Regions from separate parts of the Hathewaya limosa genome, predicted to be linked through region 3. Evidence: riboswitches for the same ligand, from Rfam matches in the RefSeq annotation. Region 3 holds a riboswitch; each other region holds the start of a gene.
The links. Region 3 has a riboswitch for cobalamin ahead of QOZ93_RS12865 (prenyltransferase/squalene oxidase repeat-containing protein). Riboswitches for the same ligand answer to the same signal wherever they lie in the genome.

Region 1 (3,429 bases), on a different contig from region 3:
TATAGGTTCCCATAACATTTCCTTCATCATTTACTGCGCCATCAAAAGAGTTAGTAGTCTCTTTATTTCTTTTCTCTATATTGAAAAACGGTGTTGCATGTTCCCCATAAGTACATACTCCCATATGAATTTCGTAACCATATATATCACCTTTAAAACTGTGGAAAGGTGTTTCTTTAACACTTTTATTAATACTTGTAGCTTCAACTCTTGTTGTCACCTTTTCTTTTTCAAAAATAGTTTCAATATCTAAAAGTCCCATTCCTTCTATTTCCTCTAGATCTGATTCTGTTTTATAAGGATCTTTTAAGGACTTTCCAAGAATTTGGTATCCACCACAAATACCAATTAACATGCCACCTTTATTAGCATAATTCTTAATTTCTTCTTCAATTCCAGCTTCTCTTATAAATTTTAAATCTTCAATTGTATTCTTACTTCCTAAGATAACAACTAAATCAGGATTTCCAAGTTCTCCTTTTTTATCTACAAATCTTACTGATATATCCTCTTCCATTGCCAATGCATCAAGATCTGTAAAGTTTGAAACATGTGGAAGTCTAATTGCAACAACATCAATAGGTGCAGTTATTTTCTTATTTAAATTTACCGCTCCATCTTCATCTTCTAAATCTAATTTAAAATAAGGCACAACTCCTAAAGATGGCTTATGTATTATATCCTCAAGCATTGTAAGTCCTGGCTTTAAAATTTCTACGTCTCCTCTAAACTTGTTAATTAAAGTACCTTTTACTCTCTTCTTTTCCTCCTCATTGAAAAGTAAAAGCGTTCCTGCAAGAGATGCAAAAACTCCTCCTTTGTCAATATCTCCAACTAAAAGTACCGGTGCATCTACAAGTTCTGCCATTCCCATGTTTACAATATCATTTTCTCTTAGATTAATTTCTGCTGGGGAACCAGCACCTTCCATAACAACCACATCAAATTGGCTCTCCATTTCTTCAAATTGTTTTTTTAACATTTCACTAAATTGAGGTTTCATTTTATGATATTCCATTGCTGTAGTATTGCCCCACACTTTACCATTAACAATGACTTGACATTTTTTATCTCCAGTTGGCTTAAGTAAAATAGGATTCATATAAGCTTCTGGTTCCATTCCACAAGCATATGCTTGAAGTACTTGAGCTCTTCCCATTTCTTTTCCATCTAATGTAATATAAGAATTTAAACTCATATTTTGTGACTTAAACGGAACAACCTTATAACCATCTTGTTTTAAAATTCTACATAATGCAGTAACTAAAATACTTTTTCCAACTGATGAACCTGTTCCTTGTAACATTATTCTAGCCATAACCCACAGTCGCTTCCTTTCATTCTAAGCTAAATAAATTTTATAAACCCTTAACCTTTTTATACATATATATATATAATCTTTATTTTTTTCCCATGCCTTTTTTAGTTTTACCTAAATTTTTATATTTTTCGTCTATAGCATCTTGAAGATGAGTTAGATATATGTTTTGAACCTTTTCATTTTCACCCAGTCCATGCATATATATTTTTGTTTTTATTCCTTCTGACTCCAATATAGATTTAAACGAATCATCATCATCTCCTGCCATATCATTTTGTGCATGATCTCCAGCAACTAACATAAATGGCATTAGGGTAACTTCTTTTATCCCTTGTTTTTTCATTAATCCAACTACTCTATCTATATAAGGATATCCTTCTACATTTGCAATATAAACATTGTTCATTCCTTCATCTTGAAGTACACATTGGAAACATGCATAAACAGCATTTGCATAATGTGCAGAACCATGACCCATTAATAGTACTGTTTCTCCATCTTTTATTTGATGTTTTAATGCTCTTGCCATTAATGTATAATCATCTGGCATTTCATCATCTTCACCTTTAAAATATAAAAGAGGTCTGCCAACTTCAATTCTTTTAAATAATTTTTTATACTTATGAGTAATTGTATTTTTTACATAATCAAATTCTTCCCCAGGTATCAAATGAAGAGGTTGAACCATAATTTCTTCAAATCCTTCTTTAGCCAACTTCTCTAATGCTTCCTCTGGAGTATCAACTTGCATGTTATATACTTTTTTTAATTTATTTATAATAATATGAGATGTAAACGCTCTTCTTATCTCAAAATCTTTATAGATATCTTTTATTTTATTTTCTATAGCTTCAATAGTTGCTTTTCTTGTTTCCTCATAACTTGTTCCAAAACTAACCACTAAAATCGCTTTTTTCATAATAAAACCCTCCTTAAAAATGTAATGCTATATTTTAGGTCCTCTAATTCCTCTTCTATTTGTATAAATAAAAAAACCTCAACATTAGTTGAGGAATTCCAAAAATATTTCTATAATTTTATACTTATTTTTAATATTTCTATTTTTTATCTTATGGTATAAAATTTATCTTTATTTTTAGACTTGCAATTCCCACCGAATGCAGATATCTAAAACTTTAGGCAGGTCTCCTGACTTATGATTCACTCTCCCTTTGCCCTTCCCCTTTTAATTTTAAGAGTGGTAATGCAAAGTTTGTCATCAATTACAGTAGCGGGGGCTGTAGTGGATTTAAACCACTTTCCCTTTTCATCTTTTATAAGAAACCTAAAATTTATTTATATATTAAGTTTTTCATTTTAATTTCAACCTAATTAAGACATTTTATTCTTATATATTAAGTTTATATTAAGTTTATATTCATGTCAATATTACTATTTTTAAGTAAAAATAATTTTCCATTATAAATTATAAAACAATCTACAAATTTTATAAATTTAGATACAATATCGTATAAACTCAATATATGAAAGTAATTAAAATTTCTTTCATACATATTAAGATTAGTTTTACAAGCTTAATATACTTTATTCATTAATATAATAGCTTTTCATTATTTTTAAGTTACATTAAAAAATAAAAGATTTAAAAATAGTTTTATTTTTTAAATCTTTTATTTTCACACCTAATTCAATTTAATATCAAAATATTTGTTACAATATAATTTAATATTTATTACTTAAACATGTTAATTAATTTTTTTAAAAAGCCTTTAGGTTCATCTTTTATTTTTTCTTTCTGTATATCTTTTTCCTCTATTTCATTAACCTCATATAATACTTTATAATCTTTTGTTATCAATTCTGTAAGTTCATTTTTAACACTATATGTTATATTTAATATATCTCTAGCTCTTGTCATTCCTACGTATAACAACTTTTTTGATGCTTCTTTTCTTTTTAGCAATCCATCATTAATTCCACATATAAAAACTACTGAAAAATCTAATCCTTTAGCACTATATATAGTAGATATGTTTAATCTATTTTTATCTGTGTTAAAACTATACTTATTATAATCCTTATTTAATATATCATATTCTATAGATTTCTCTTTTAATTTTTCTCTAATTATTTTAGCATATTCCATA
Region 2 (3,429 bases), on a different contig from region 3:
GTACTAATAAAGAATGTATAAAATTTAACAAATAACTAATATAGTTGGTTGATTTCTGTCTATATAAACATTATACTAGAATTGTGGCAATATTAATTAAATTGTAACTTTATCTTAATTCTAACGGTGAAAGGGGGTACCTAAAAGCGATTTTAGGGAAATATTATGGAATTAAATAAAAAAATTGATGAGATGAGAGAACAAATTATTCAAACAACTCAGGAGTCTATAAGAATCAAAAGTGTTGCAGATGAATCACAGGCTAAAGATGGTATGCCTTTTGGTGAAGGACCAGTAAAAGCTTTAGAACATGTATTAGAAGTTTCAAAAAAATTAGGCTTTAAAACAGTAAATGTAGATAACTATGTTGGATATGCAGAGTTTGGTACTGGTGAAGAATATATAACTGCACTTGGACATGTAGATGTAGTACCAGAGGGAGATGGATGGATTCATCCGCCATATGCAGCCGAAATACATGATGGAAAATTATATGGAAGAGGTGCTTTAGATGATAAAGGACCTATAATAGCAACATTATATGGTGCTAAGGCTATTATGGATTTAGGATTACCGATATCAAAAAGAATTAGAATTATATTTGGTACAAGTGAAGAAATTGGTAGTGATGAGTTAGAACGTTATTTAAAAAAAGAAAAACCTCCTGTTCTAGGATTCACTCCAGATGCTGAATATCCAATAATAAATGGAGAAAAAGGAATTGTTGATTTAGACTTAGTTAAATGTTTTAAGGAAAAACAAAATGGAGATGTAATTCTTAAACACATTAAAGGTGGTCAAGCAGGTAATGTAGTTGCAGATTATTGTGAAGCTTTAATAGAAACTAACAATCAACAAGAAATCACTGATAAATTAGAGAAATTTATAAAAGAAACATCTTATGAATTATCACTAGAAAAGAAAGAAAATGGCATATTAGTTAAAGCAAAAGGAATGGGAGCTCATGGAAGTACTCCTTGGCTTGGAAAAAATGCTATAATGCATTTAATTAAATTTTTAGCTGAAATAGAATTTTCAAGTAAAGAAATAAATCAATATATTGCTTTCTTAAATAATAATATTGGAACTGAAACTTCTGGTGAATCTTTTGGAATTTATTTAGAAGATAAAGTATCAGGAAAATTGGCATTTAATGTAGGTGTTATTAAAATGACAGAAGAAAGAGCTGATCTTACATTAAATATAAGACATCCAGTAACAAATAAACTTGATGATATGATGGATCCATTTAAGAAAAAAATAGAAGGTACTGATTTTACAATTGAAAATTTTGCATATCAAGCACCTTTATATTTTGAAGAAAGTCATCCACTTGTTAAAGCATTGCAAAAAGTTTATACAGAACAAACTGGTAAAGAAGCTACATTATTATCTATAGGTGGAGGAACATATGCAAAAGAAATTCCAAACACACTTGCATTTGGACCTATATTCCCAGGTGGAGAATCTACAATTCATCAAGCTAATGAATATATAAGAGTAGATAACTTAATATTAAATGCAAAAATATATGCACATGCATTATATGAGCTTGCGAAATAAAGATCTAATACACATGCATTATATGAGCTTGCGAAATAAAAGCTAATACATGTATTCATGATGTTGTTAAATAAAAATTTATGATCAAATAAATTATTAATCGCTATTATTTTAGATAAAATAATAGCGATTTTTGTTTAAGTAGTTATAAAAACTTATATATAGTTATATATAGGAAATTTTAAGATGAAAGTGCTATAATTTGTTGACAAGCATTTTTGTTTGAGATAAAATATCAATGTATTATAAGAATAATTGTAATATTTTATATAAAATTGAATACGAGATCATTAAGGTTCTTTTTAGATTAATAGGGAAGATGGTTAAAATCCATCACAGCCCCCGCTACTGTAAAAGTGGACGAACCCCTTGTATAAAACCACTGTGAAAATGGGAAGGTTAGGGTAGTAGGAAGAAACTTAAGTCAGGATACCTGCCTTAGTGAATGGAAATCTATACTTCGGAGGGAAGTACTAGTTTACTTTGTTACATTGTTATATTTAAACTAGCCATTCTTTCTATGACTAGTTTTTTTATTTATAAAAATAAGGGTGAGAAGGGGAAAAATATGAGGAATAAAAGATTAATTAGTTTAATATGTTCTTTAAGTATTGTTACTGTACTAATGAGTGGATGTGGGACTAAATCATCAGAAAGTAAGACTGAGGATAAAAAACAAAATGCACAAGTTGAACAAAAGCAAGAAAAGAAATCCAATTATCCAGTAGAAATTACTAATTATGATGAAGATGGTAATGAAGTAAAGGTAGTTTTTAAGGAAAAACCTAAAAAAGTTATAACAACTAATGAACCACCAACAGAATTATTATTAACACTAGGATTAGAGGATTGCATGATAGGTACATCATATTTAGATAATCCTATATTACCAGAATTAAAAGAAAAATATGATAAGATACCTGTATTATCTGAAAAGTATCCATCAAAAGAAGTTGTACTTAGCAAACAACCAGATTTACTTTTTGGTTGGTCAAGTGTATTTATGGATAAAAACTTAGGAACAGTTAAATCATGGAATGAAAGAGGCGTTAATACATTTATTCAAAGAAATTCAGGAATAATGAAAAAGGCAACTATTGAAAATGCATGTAAGGATATAAAAGATATAGGAAAAATATTCGATGTTGAAGATAAAGCAGAGAAATTAGTTAAAAAAATTGAAGATAGAGTAAAAGAAGTAGAGAATAAAACAAAAGGAAAAGAAAAACTTAAAGTGTTAATTGTGGAAGCTGGAGAAAATAATAAATATTATGCTTATAAAGAAAAATCTTTAGCAAGTGACATGGTAGAAAAAGTAGGCGGAATAAATGCAGCTCCAAAAGGTGGAGATTTAAGTGTAGAAAATATATTAAAAATAAATCCAGATGCAATAGTATTAATAAATTATGAAATGCAAAAATCAGACAATAAAGGATCAGATGAAATGAAAAAGAATAAGGCACTTCAAAAAGTAAATGCAATAAAAAATAATAAGGTAATAGATACACCTCTTGCAGAAACATATGCTGGTGGAGTAAGAATAATTAATGGATTAGATAGATTTGCTAAAGGTTTCTATCCAGATTTAATTAAATAGTCTAATTATTAAAGGGTGAATTAAGTGAACGAAACAAGTGCAGAAATAAAAAAATCCTTATATAAAGAAAAATGTAAGTTTATAATGATTTTAGCAGTATTAATTGTAGTTTTAATTTTTTCTATACTAATTTCTATAACACTAGGACAGGTTGATATAAAGCTTTCAGAAGTATTTAAGGTTCTTGTATATAATATTTTTAAGCTGCCAGGTGTAGAAAAAGTTAATAAACAAGTGGGAATGGCATATGAAATAATATGGCTTATTAG
Region 3 (3,429 bases):
TAACATGATAGATTCATTCCATTTTGATGCTTATGGCGAAGTAGCAGTAAACTACAATCGTGATCTTGAAATGTTCCCAGTAATAAAGAGAATTATAGAAAAAATTACTGGAAAAGAAATATACAAATCACCAACAGACATGGGTGTTAATAGAGTTGGATTTGGTATTATAGATGATGAAGTGGTTAAAGAAGCATCTAAACAAGAAATAATAAGAAGATACTTTAAAACAAGTTGCGAGTATAAAAAAGGTTATGTAGATAAGGAAACTTTTGAAAGAGTAAAACTTATTATGGAAGGACTTAACCTAAAACAGGAAGATAGAAAAGTTGTTGCTCCTGGGAGAGATTACTCACATAAATTAAAAGAAATGGGCAATAAAAATGAAATATGTCCAGTAGTGGCTATAGAACTTCATGATGGTACAATATTAACTGGTAAGAGTTCACAATTAATGGATTCTACAGCGGCAGCACTTTTAAATGCTGTTAAATACTTTGCTAATATATCTGACGAAATTCATCTAATATCTCCAGTTATACTAGAGCCGATTACAAATTTAAAGTCAAAAACATTAGATAATAAGATGGTAGCTCTAACTTGTGAAGAAATCTTAATGGCTCTTAGTATATGTGCAGCTACAAATCCGATTGCACAAGTAGCACTTGAAAAATTACCAATGTTAAAAGGATGTCAAGCTCATTCAACTACAATTTTAACTACAAACGATGAGCAAACATTTAGAAAACTTGGTATAGATGTAACATGTGATGCAGAATTCCCATCACAAAGTCTTTACTACAATGCTTAATTAATATAAAGAATAGATAAATAATATACAAACCGATTACTACAACATGTAATAATCGGTTTTTTTGTATAAAAAGTCATATTAATTATATATGAAAGGTGTTTTTTTTTGAAAAATATTATTTTAAATAGATAAGTGATTAAAAACCTAAAAAATAATGCTGAATAGGTACTAAATTTAAAATAATTTGTTGAAAATTAATATTATGAATGTTACAATAAAAACGATAATTTAATAAGATGTATGTTTAGGTTATAAAAAATTAAAAGGGAAAGTGGTTAAATTCCACTACAGCCCCCGCTACTGTGAAAGTGGACGAACTTCTTGAAAATACCACTGTGAAAATGGGAAGGTAAGAAGGGAGAATGATACTTAAGTCAGGAGACCTGCCTAAACAGGTAGAAGTGATCCTTCGGAGGGAAGGAAATAGTCGTTTGAATAAAAGAAAGCTTATAATAACATATTTTGGCTTAATTCAGATTTTGAAATTCCCTATTTAAAATGGGAATTTTTTTTATTTTAGTATAAATATTTTATAAAAAAAATATATTGAAATTTCAAAAAATATTGGGAATTTACTTAAAATTACAAAAAACATGTATTTTTAATGTAATTTATTTTAAGACCTTTAAGTTGAAAGTTAATAATTTTCAACTTAATAATTAAAATATATAAACTAAGGAGGCAAAGATGAAGAAAAAAAGAGTTGGTATAATTATAGTTATTCTTTTAGTTGTGGTTGGAGGATTATGGATATATCAAAATACTAAAAAAGATGTAGCAACCAATGGACTTGAAAATCAAAGTAAAAAAATTAATGATTCTAAGAAAAAAGAAAAAGATGTTAAGGATCAAGAGAAAGATATAAAGCCAAAATCTTTGTATGAGAAGGAATCTAAAGATAAAGGAGAAAAAAAGGTTAAAGAATCATTAGAACAAAAATCTAAAGATCAGAACATTAAATCTGATGATACTTTATTATCTAAAAATATCAATAAAGGTAAGAATGAAATAAACATAAAAAGTATTGCAAAAAAACAAAATAATAGTTATCAATTAAATAAAGACAAGCTAGTTGAAAATAAGATAAATAGATCTAAATACAAAAATAATAATAAAAATTATATAGAGAAGGAAAATAATAAACCAAAAGAAGAAAGTAAGAAAAGAGATAAGAATAAGAAAAAAGATAAGGAAAAAGAAGAAAGTAAGAAAAAAGATAAGGATAAGGAAAAAGACAAGGAAAAAGAAGAAAGTAAAGAAAAAGATAAGGATAAGGAAAAAGACAAGGAAAAAGAAGAAAGTAAGAAAAAAGATAAAGATAAGGAAAAAGACAAAGAAAAAGAAGAAAGTAAGAAAAGAGATAAGGATAAGGAAAAAGACAAGGAAAAAGAAGAAAGTAAAGAAAAAGATAAGGATAAGGAAAAAGACAAAGAAAAAGAAGAAAGTAAAGAAAAAGATAAAGACAAGCAAGAAAATAAAGAAGAGGTAGGGCAAGAAGTTGATGTAGATACGCTTATTGAAGAAACAGTAGAAAGTATTAAAAGTAGTAACGAATTTAGTGAATGGGATATAATAACTTTAAAAGTATTAAGAGCTGATAAGGTTTTAAATGAAATAGAAGATAAAAAACAAGATATATTAAATAATGTTTATAATGATCTTAGATCACAAGGAAATAATTATAGTCTTTTGAATTATGTTAAATCTACTTTGGTTATTCTTTCATGTGATGAAAACCCTTATAAATTTCATGGAATAAACCTTGTTGAAAAACTTAGAGACATGGTTAATAAAAAAGATAAACATATTAATGCAGAGTTATGGGGAGTGTTAACTCTAGAAATTTTAGAAGAAGATTATAATAAGCAGGATGTTATAGATTATTTAATAAAAGAGCAGAAAGAAGATGGGGGATTTGCATTATTAAAAGGAATGCATACAAGTGAGGAACTTCCGGATTTAACTGCTATGGCTATATGTGCTTTAGATATTGCTGGTAAGGATTCAAGTGATTCAATAATGATTAAAGGAGATCAATTTTTAAAAAAATCATTAGCTAGATTAGACCAGTATAAAAATGAACAGAATTCAGAGAGTTTAGCTCAGATTTTAATGGCTTCAGTATGTTTGAATAATGACATAAATGAGTATAAAGTAAATAATAAAAATATTTTACAAAATATTATGGACTATAAGCATCCAAGTGGATATTTTAAACATGTTTTAGAAGAAGATGAAGGAAATAGAATGGCAACTCAACAGGTTCTAATGGCTTTAGGATTTAAAAAATATGGGACTAATGCTTATAAAAATTTAAGACCTTTAAATCATTTACCTAAACCTGATGTTGATGAAAAAGACAAGACTGAAAATAAGGAAGACAAGACTGAAAATAAGGAAGATAAAACCCAAAAAATAGAAATAAAAATTGATTATATAAAAGCTACTATAGATAAAAACAATGGTGGAGAAGTGATTTTTGAAAATGCAAAGGAATTTGAAAAAATTAGTTTAATTATTTTTGACGTTCATGACAATATTGCTTATATTAATGATTTAAAATTAGGTTCTAAGGATGATAGATTAAAATTTAACTTAGATAAAGGAAAATATAG
Region 4 (3,429 bases), on a different contig from region 3:
AATTGGGTGGTCTATGGGAGCTGTAACTTCAATTTTAGCTGGAGCAGAAACAAAAAATGTACAAGCTGTTATTGCAGACAGTCCTTTTTCTAATTTAAAAGATTACCTTAAAGAAAATCTACCTTATTGGTCAAATCTTCCTAATTTTCCTTTCACAAGAATTATATTAGCTATACTTCCTAAAATAGTAAAGGTTAATATTGAAGATGTAAATACTTTAAAAGCAGTTACACATTTTACAGATAAAGATTTACTTTTAATTCATAGTAAAGATGATAAAGCTATATCTTATAAAAACAGTGAAAAGCTATATGAAACTTGTAAGGATAATAAACATATGAAATTATGGCTTACTGAAAAGGCAGATCATATAAGATCATATAATTTATATAAAGATAAGTATGAAGAGAATATATTAAAGTTTTTAAATGATAAACTTAAATAGAAACCAAACTAAAAAAGCTATTTCTTTTAGAAAGTTAATTTTCTACAAAGGAATAGCTTTTATTTTATATGCTACTAAAAATTTAGTTTCTGTTACATTATTTCATGGAACTATAGATATTATATGCTATATACAGAATATATTTTAGAAATATAAAATTTTATATATTTTAAAATTTAACATAATAACTAATTTAAGTAGTATAAATTACAAAAACATTAAATAAAATTAAAAAAATATACAAATATAGTCTTACTAAAAAATAAATTTATAAAAATCTACAAAAAACATTGAAATATTGAAATATTAATACTATAATGTGAATTGTTTGATACAAAAATTTAATATTTTATGTTTTAGGTACCTTTTATAGGTATAATAGGGAAAATGGTGAAAATCCATTACAGCCCCCGCTACTGTAGACGGTTACAACATCAAAAATCCACTGGGTGAAACTGGGAAGGATGATGAAGGACATGCCGTAAGTCAGGAGACCTGCCTAAGATATTGTACATATAAATTTCGGAGGGAAATTCAAGTGTATCACAGTAAAATAATAATTATGCTATTAATATATTATGTAGGGTAGATGTAGGTAAATCGTAATTTTTAGTATAATGGCGTATTAAGTGGTGATATAAAAAAACTTCCGTTTTGCGGAAGTTTTTTTATTTATAAATTATAATGTTTATTATAAAACTTAAGGGGGAAAAGGTTGTGTTAAAATTCAACAAAAGGTTAAGCAAATTACTTGCATGTTTAGCTTTATGTACAGCCGTTAGTGTGGGTGCCATTGGATGTTCTTCAGCAAAGGATGAGTCTAAAAATGCTAAAGCAACTATGGTTGTAAATAATGAAAAAACATCAAGTACAGTAGAAACAAAAATAGATGGGGATAAGATTTTTGTTTCACTAAAAGGAACGACTGAATATTTTAAGGGAAACTTTAAATTAGATGGAAAAACAGCTACTGTAAAAATAGGTAATGATACAATAACTGTTAAAGCAGATAGCAAAGAAGCTACTGTTAACTCAGAAAAATTAGAGCTAAAAGAAAATTCGAAATATTCTGATGAAGATATATATGTACCAATTGAATTTTTAAATGATTCCATAGATGCTAGATTTACCTACAATAAAGAAGGTAAAAATTTAAGTATAAAAACTGAAATGCCTTTAAAATATACAAAAGCATTTAGTGTTAAATATCTTAAAGGTGGACTTAAAAAGGTTGTAGATGGAGATAATAGAACATTAATTTTAGTTCCTGAAGGAAAAGAAGTACCAAAGGAATATAAAAATGAAACTATAATAAAAACTCCAGTTAAAAAAGTTTTATTAGGTTCAACAACACAAGGATGTTTATTAAGAGCTATCGATGAGCTTCCAAGTGTTTGTGCTACAACATCAGATGCTAGTACATGGACTATAGAAGAGATAAAAAAAGGTATGGAAGATAAGAAAATTGAATTTGTTGGTAAAAGTTCAGCACCAGATTATGAAAAGATTTCAACTATAAAACCAGATTTAGCTGTAGTTTATAGTGGGCCTGCTGGAGAAACTAAACTTATAGATAAATTAAAGGAATTAAAAATAAACTACGTTGTAGATAATGAATATTTAGAAGAAGATCCATTTGGAAGAATGGAATGGGTTAAGTTAATGTCTGCATTCTATGATAAAGAAGAAGCTGCAGAAAAGTACTTTGAAGATTCTATAAAGAAAGTAGAAACTGCATCTAAAAGCATAGAAGGAAAAGAAAAACCAAAAGTAGTTTGGGCTTCAGTATTTAAAGGTCAAGTATATGTTCCAAAATCAGATTCATATGTAGCAAAAATGATTGAACTTGCAGGTGGAGATTATGTATTTAAAGATAAAAATCTTAAAGATACAAAAATAAGTTTAGAAGAATTATATAATGAAGCTAATAAAGCTGATGTGTTTATTTATTCTTCAACAAAGGATTGGAATCCATCACTTGAAGGTATAGTTAAAAAATCTCCAATTCTTAAAAAATTAAAGGTTGTAGAGGATAAAAAGGTTTGGTGTTTCCATCCTGATTATTGGCAATCAATAGATAAAACTGACGAGTTAATAGAGGATTTAATGAAAATATTTGTACCAGGTTCCGTAAAAGGTGATGTTAGACATTACATTAAATATGAAAAATAAATTATTTTTAAATAAGATAATGGGATATATTCTCATTATCTTATTTTATAAGCTACATAGGAGGAATTATGAAATTCGTTAAAAAATCTAAATTGAAATATAAAATAATCTTTTTAACACTTATTATAATAGGAATAATAACCTTTGGTTTTTGTATTGGATTAGGTTCTGTAAAAATTAAATTACCAGAGGTATTTAATATATTATTAAACAAAAATGCAGTAGATAATCCTTTTTATAATATTGTATGGGATATAAGATTTCCAAGGGCCTTAGCCGCTTTAATTGGTGGTTCAGCACTTGCTACAGCAGGATTATTACTTCAAATCTTTTTTAAAAATCCAATTGTAGAACCTTATGTTTTAGGTATATCCTCTGGTTCTACCTTAGCTGTAGGACTTGTGATTCTTGGAGGATTTACACTTGGATTTGAATCAGTTTCACCATTTGTCCTATTCATATCAGCTTTTATTGGTTCACTTATTGTTATGTGTATTGTAATTATATTTGCAGGAAAAGTAAAAAATGTAGTAACCCTATTAGTTATAGGTCTTATGGTTGGATATATTTGCAGTGGGGTTACAAGTATATTAATAGCTTTTGCCGATAAAGAAAAACTACAAGGCTTTACTATGTGGATTATGGGAAGTTTCTCAGGATTTACATGGCAACAAACTAAAGTGCTTCTTCTTATAGGAATTCCAGCAGTCTTAATGAGCACTCTTATAGTAAAACCTTTAAATGCTTTTTTACTTGGAGAAGAGTATGCAAAAAGTATGGGAGTTAATATAAAATTTTTCCGTATAGCCATT

Region 1: linked by a shared signal. The riboswitch ahead of QOZ93_RS05440 (sirohydrochlorin cobaltochelatase) and the one ahead of QOZ93_RS12865 (prenyltransferase/squalene oxidase repeat-containing protein) in region 3 are both predicted to bind cobalamin.
Region 2: linked by a shared signal. The riboswitch ahead of QOZ93_RS08525 (ABC transporter substrate-binding protein) and the one ahead of QOZ93_RS12865 (prenyltransferase/squalene oxidase repeat-containing protein) in region 3 are both predicted to bind cobalamin.
Region 4: linked by a shared signal. The riboswitch ahead of QOZ93_RS11305 (ABC transporter substrate-binding protein) and the one ahead of QOZ93_RS12865 (prenyltransferase/squalene oxidase repeat-containing protein) in region 3 are both predicted to bind cobalamin.

Annotation. Positions count from the first base shown of each region.
Region 1 is NZ_JAUSWN010000007.1:80,034-83,462, reverse strand. It holds gene QOZ93_RS05445 (cobyric acid synthase) at 1-1,318, opposite strand, end outside; gene QOZ93_RS05440 (sirohydrochlorin cobaltochelatase) at 1,401-2,240, opposite strand; cobalamin riboswitch at 2,444-2,625, opposite strand; gene QOZ93_RS05435 (3'-5' exonuclease) at 3,015-3,429, opposite strand, start outside.
Region 2 is NZ_JAUSWN010000013.1:47,759-51,187, reverse strand. It holds gene pepV (dipeptidase PepV) at 166-1,563, shown strand; cobalamin riboswitch at 1,840-2,018, shown strand; gene QOZ93_RS08525 (ABC transporter substrate-binding protein) at 2,132-3,160, shown strand; gene QOZ93_RS08520 (FecCD family ABC transporter permease) at 3,245-3,429, shown strand, end outside.
Region 3 is NZ_JAUSWN010000030.1:16,162-19,590, reverse strand. It holds gene QOZ93_RS12870 (DUF1846 domain-containing protein) at 1-811, shown strand, start outside; cobalamin riboswitch at 1,044-1,219, shown strand; gene QOZ93_RS12865 (prenyltransferase/squalene oxidase repeat-containing protein) at 1,502-3,429, shown strand, end outside.
Region 4 is NZ_JAUSWN010000021.1:36,081-39,509, reverse strand. It holds gene QOZ93_RS11315 (alpha/beta hydrolase) at 1-445, shown strand, start outside; gene QOZ93_RS11310 (hypothetical protein) at 429-593, shown strand; cobalamin riboswitch at 787-962, shown strand; gene QOZ93_RS11305 (ABC transporter substrate-binding protein) at 1,163-2,617, shown strand; gene QOZ93_RS11300 (FecCD family ABC transporter permease) at 2,686-3,429, shown strand, end outside.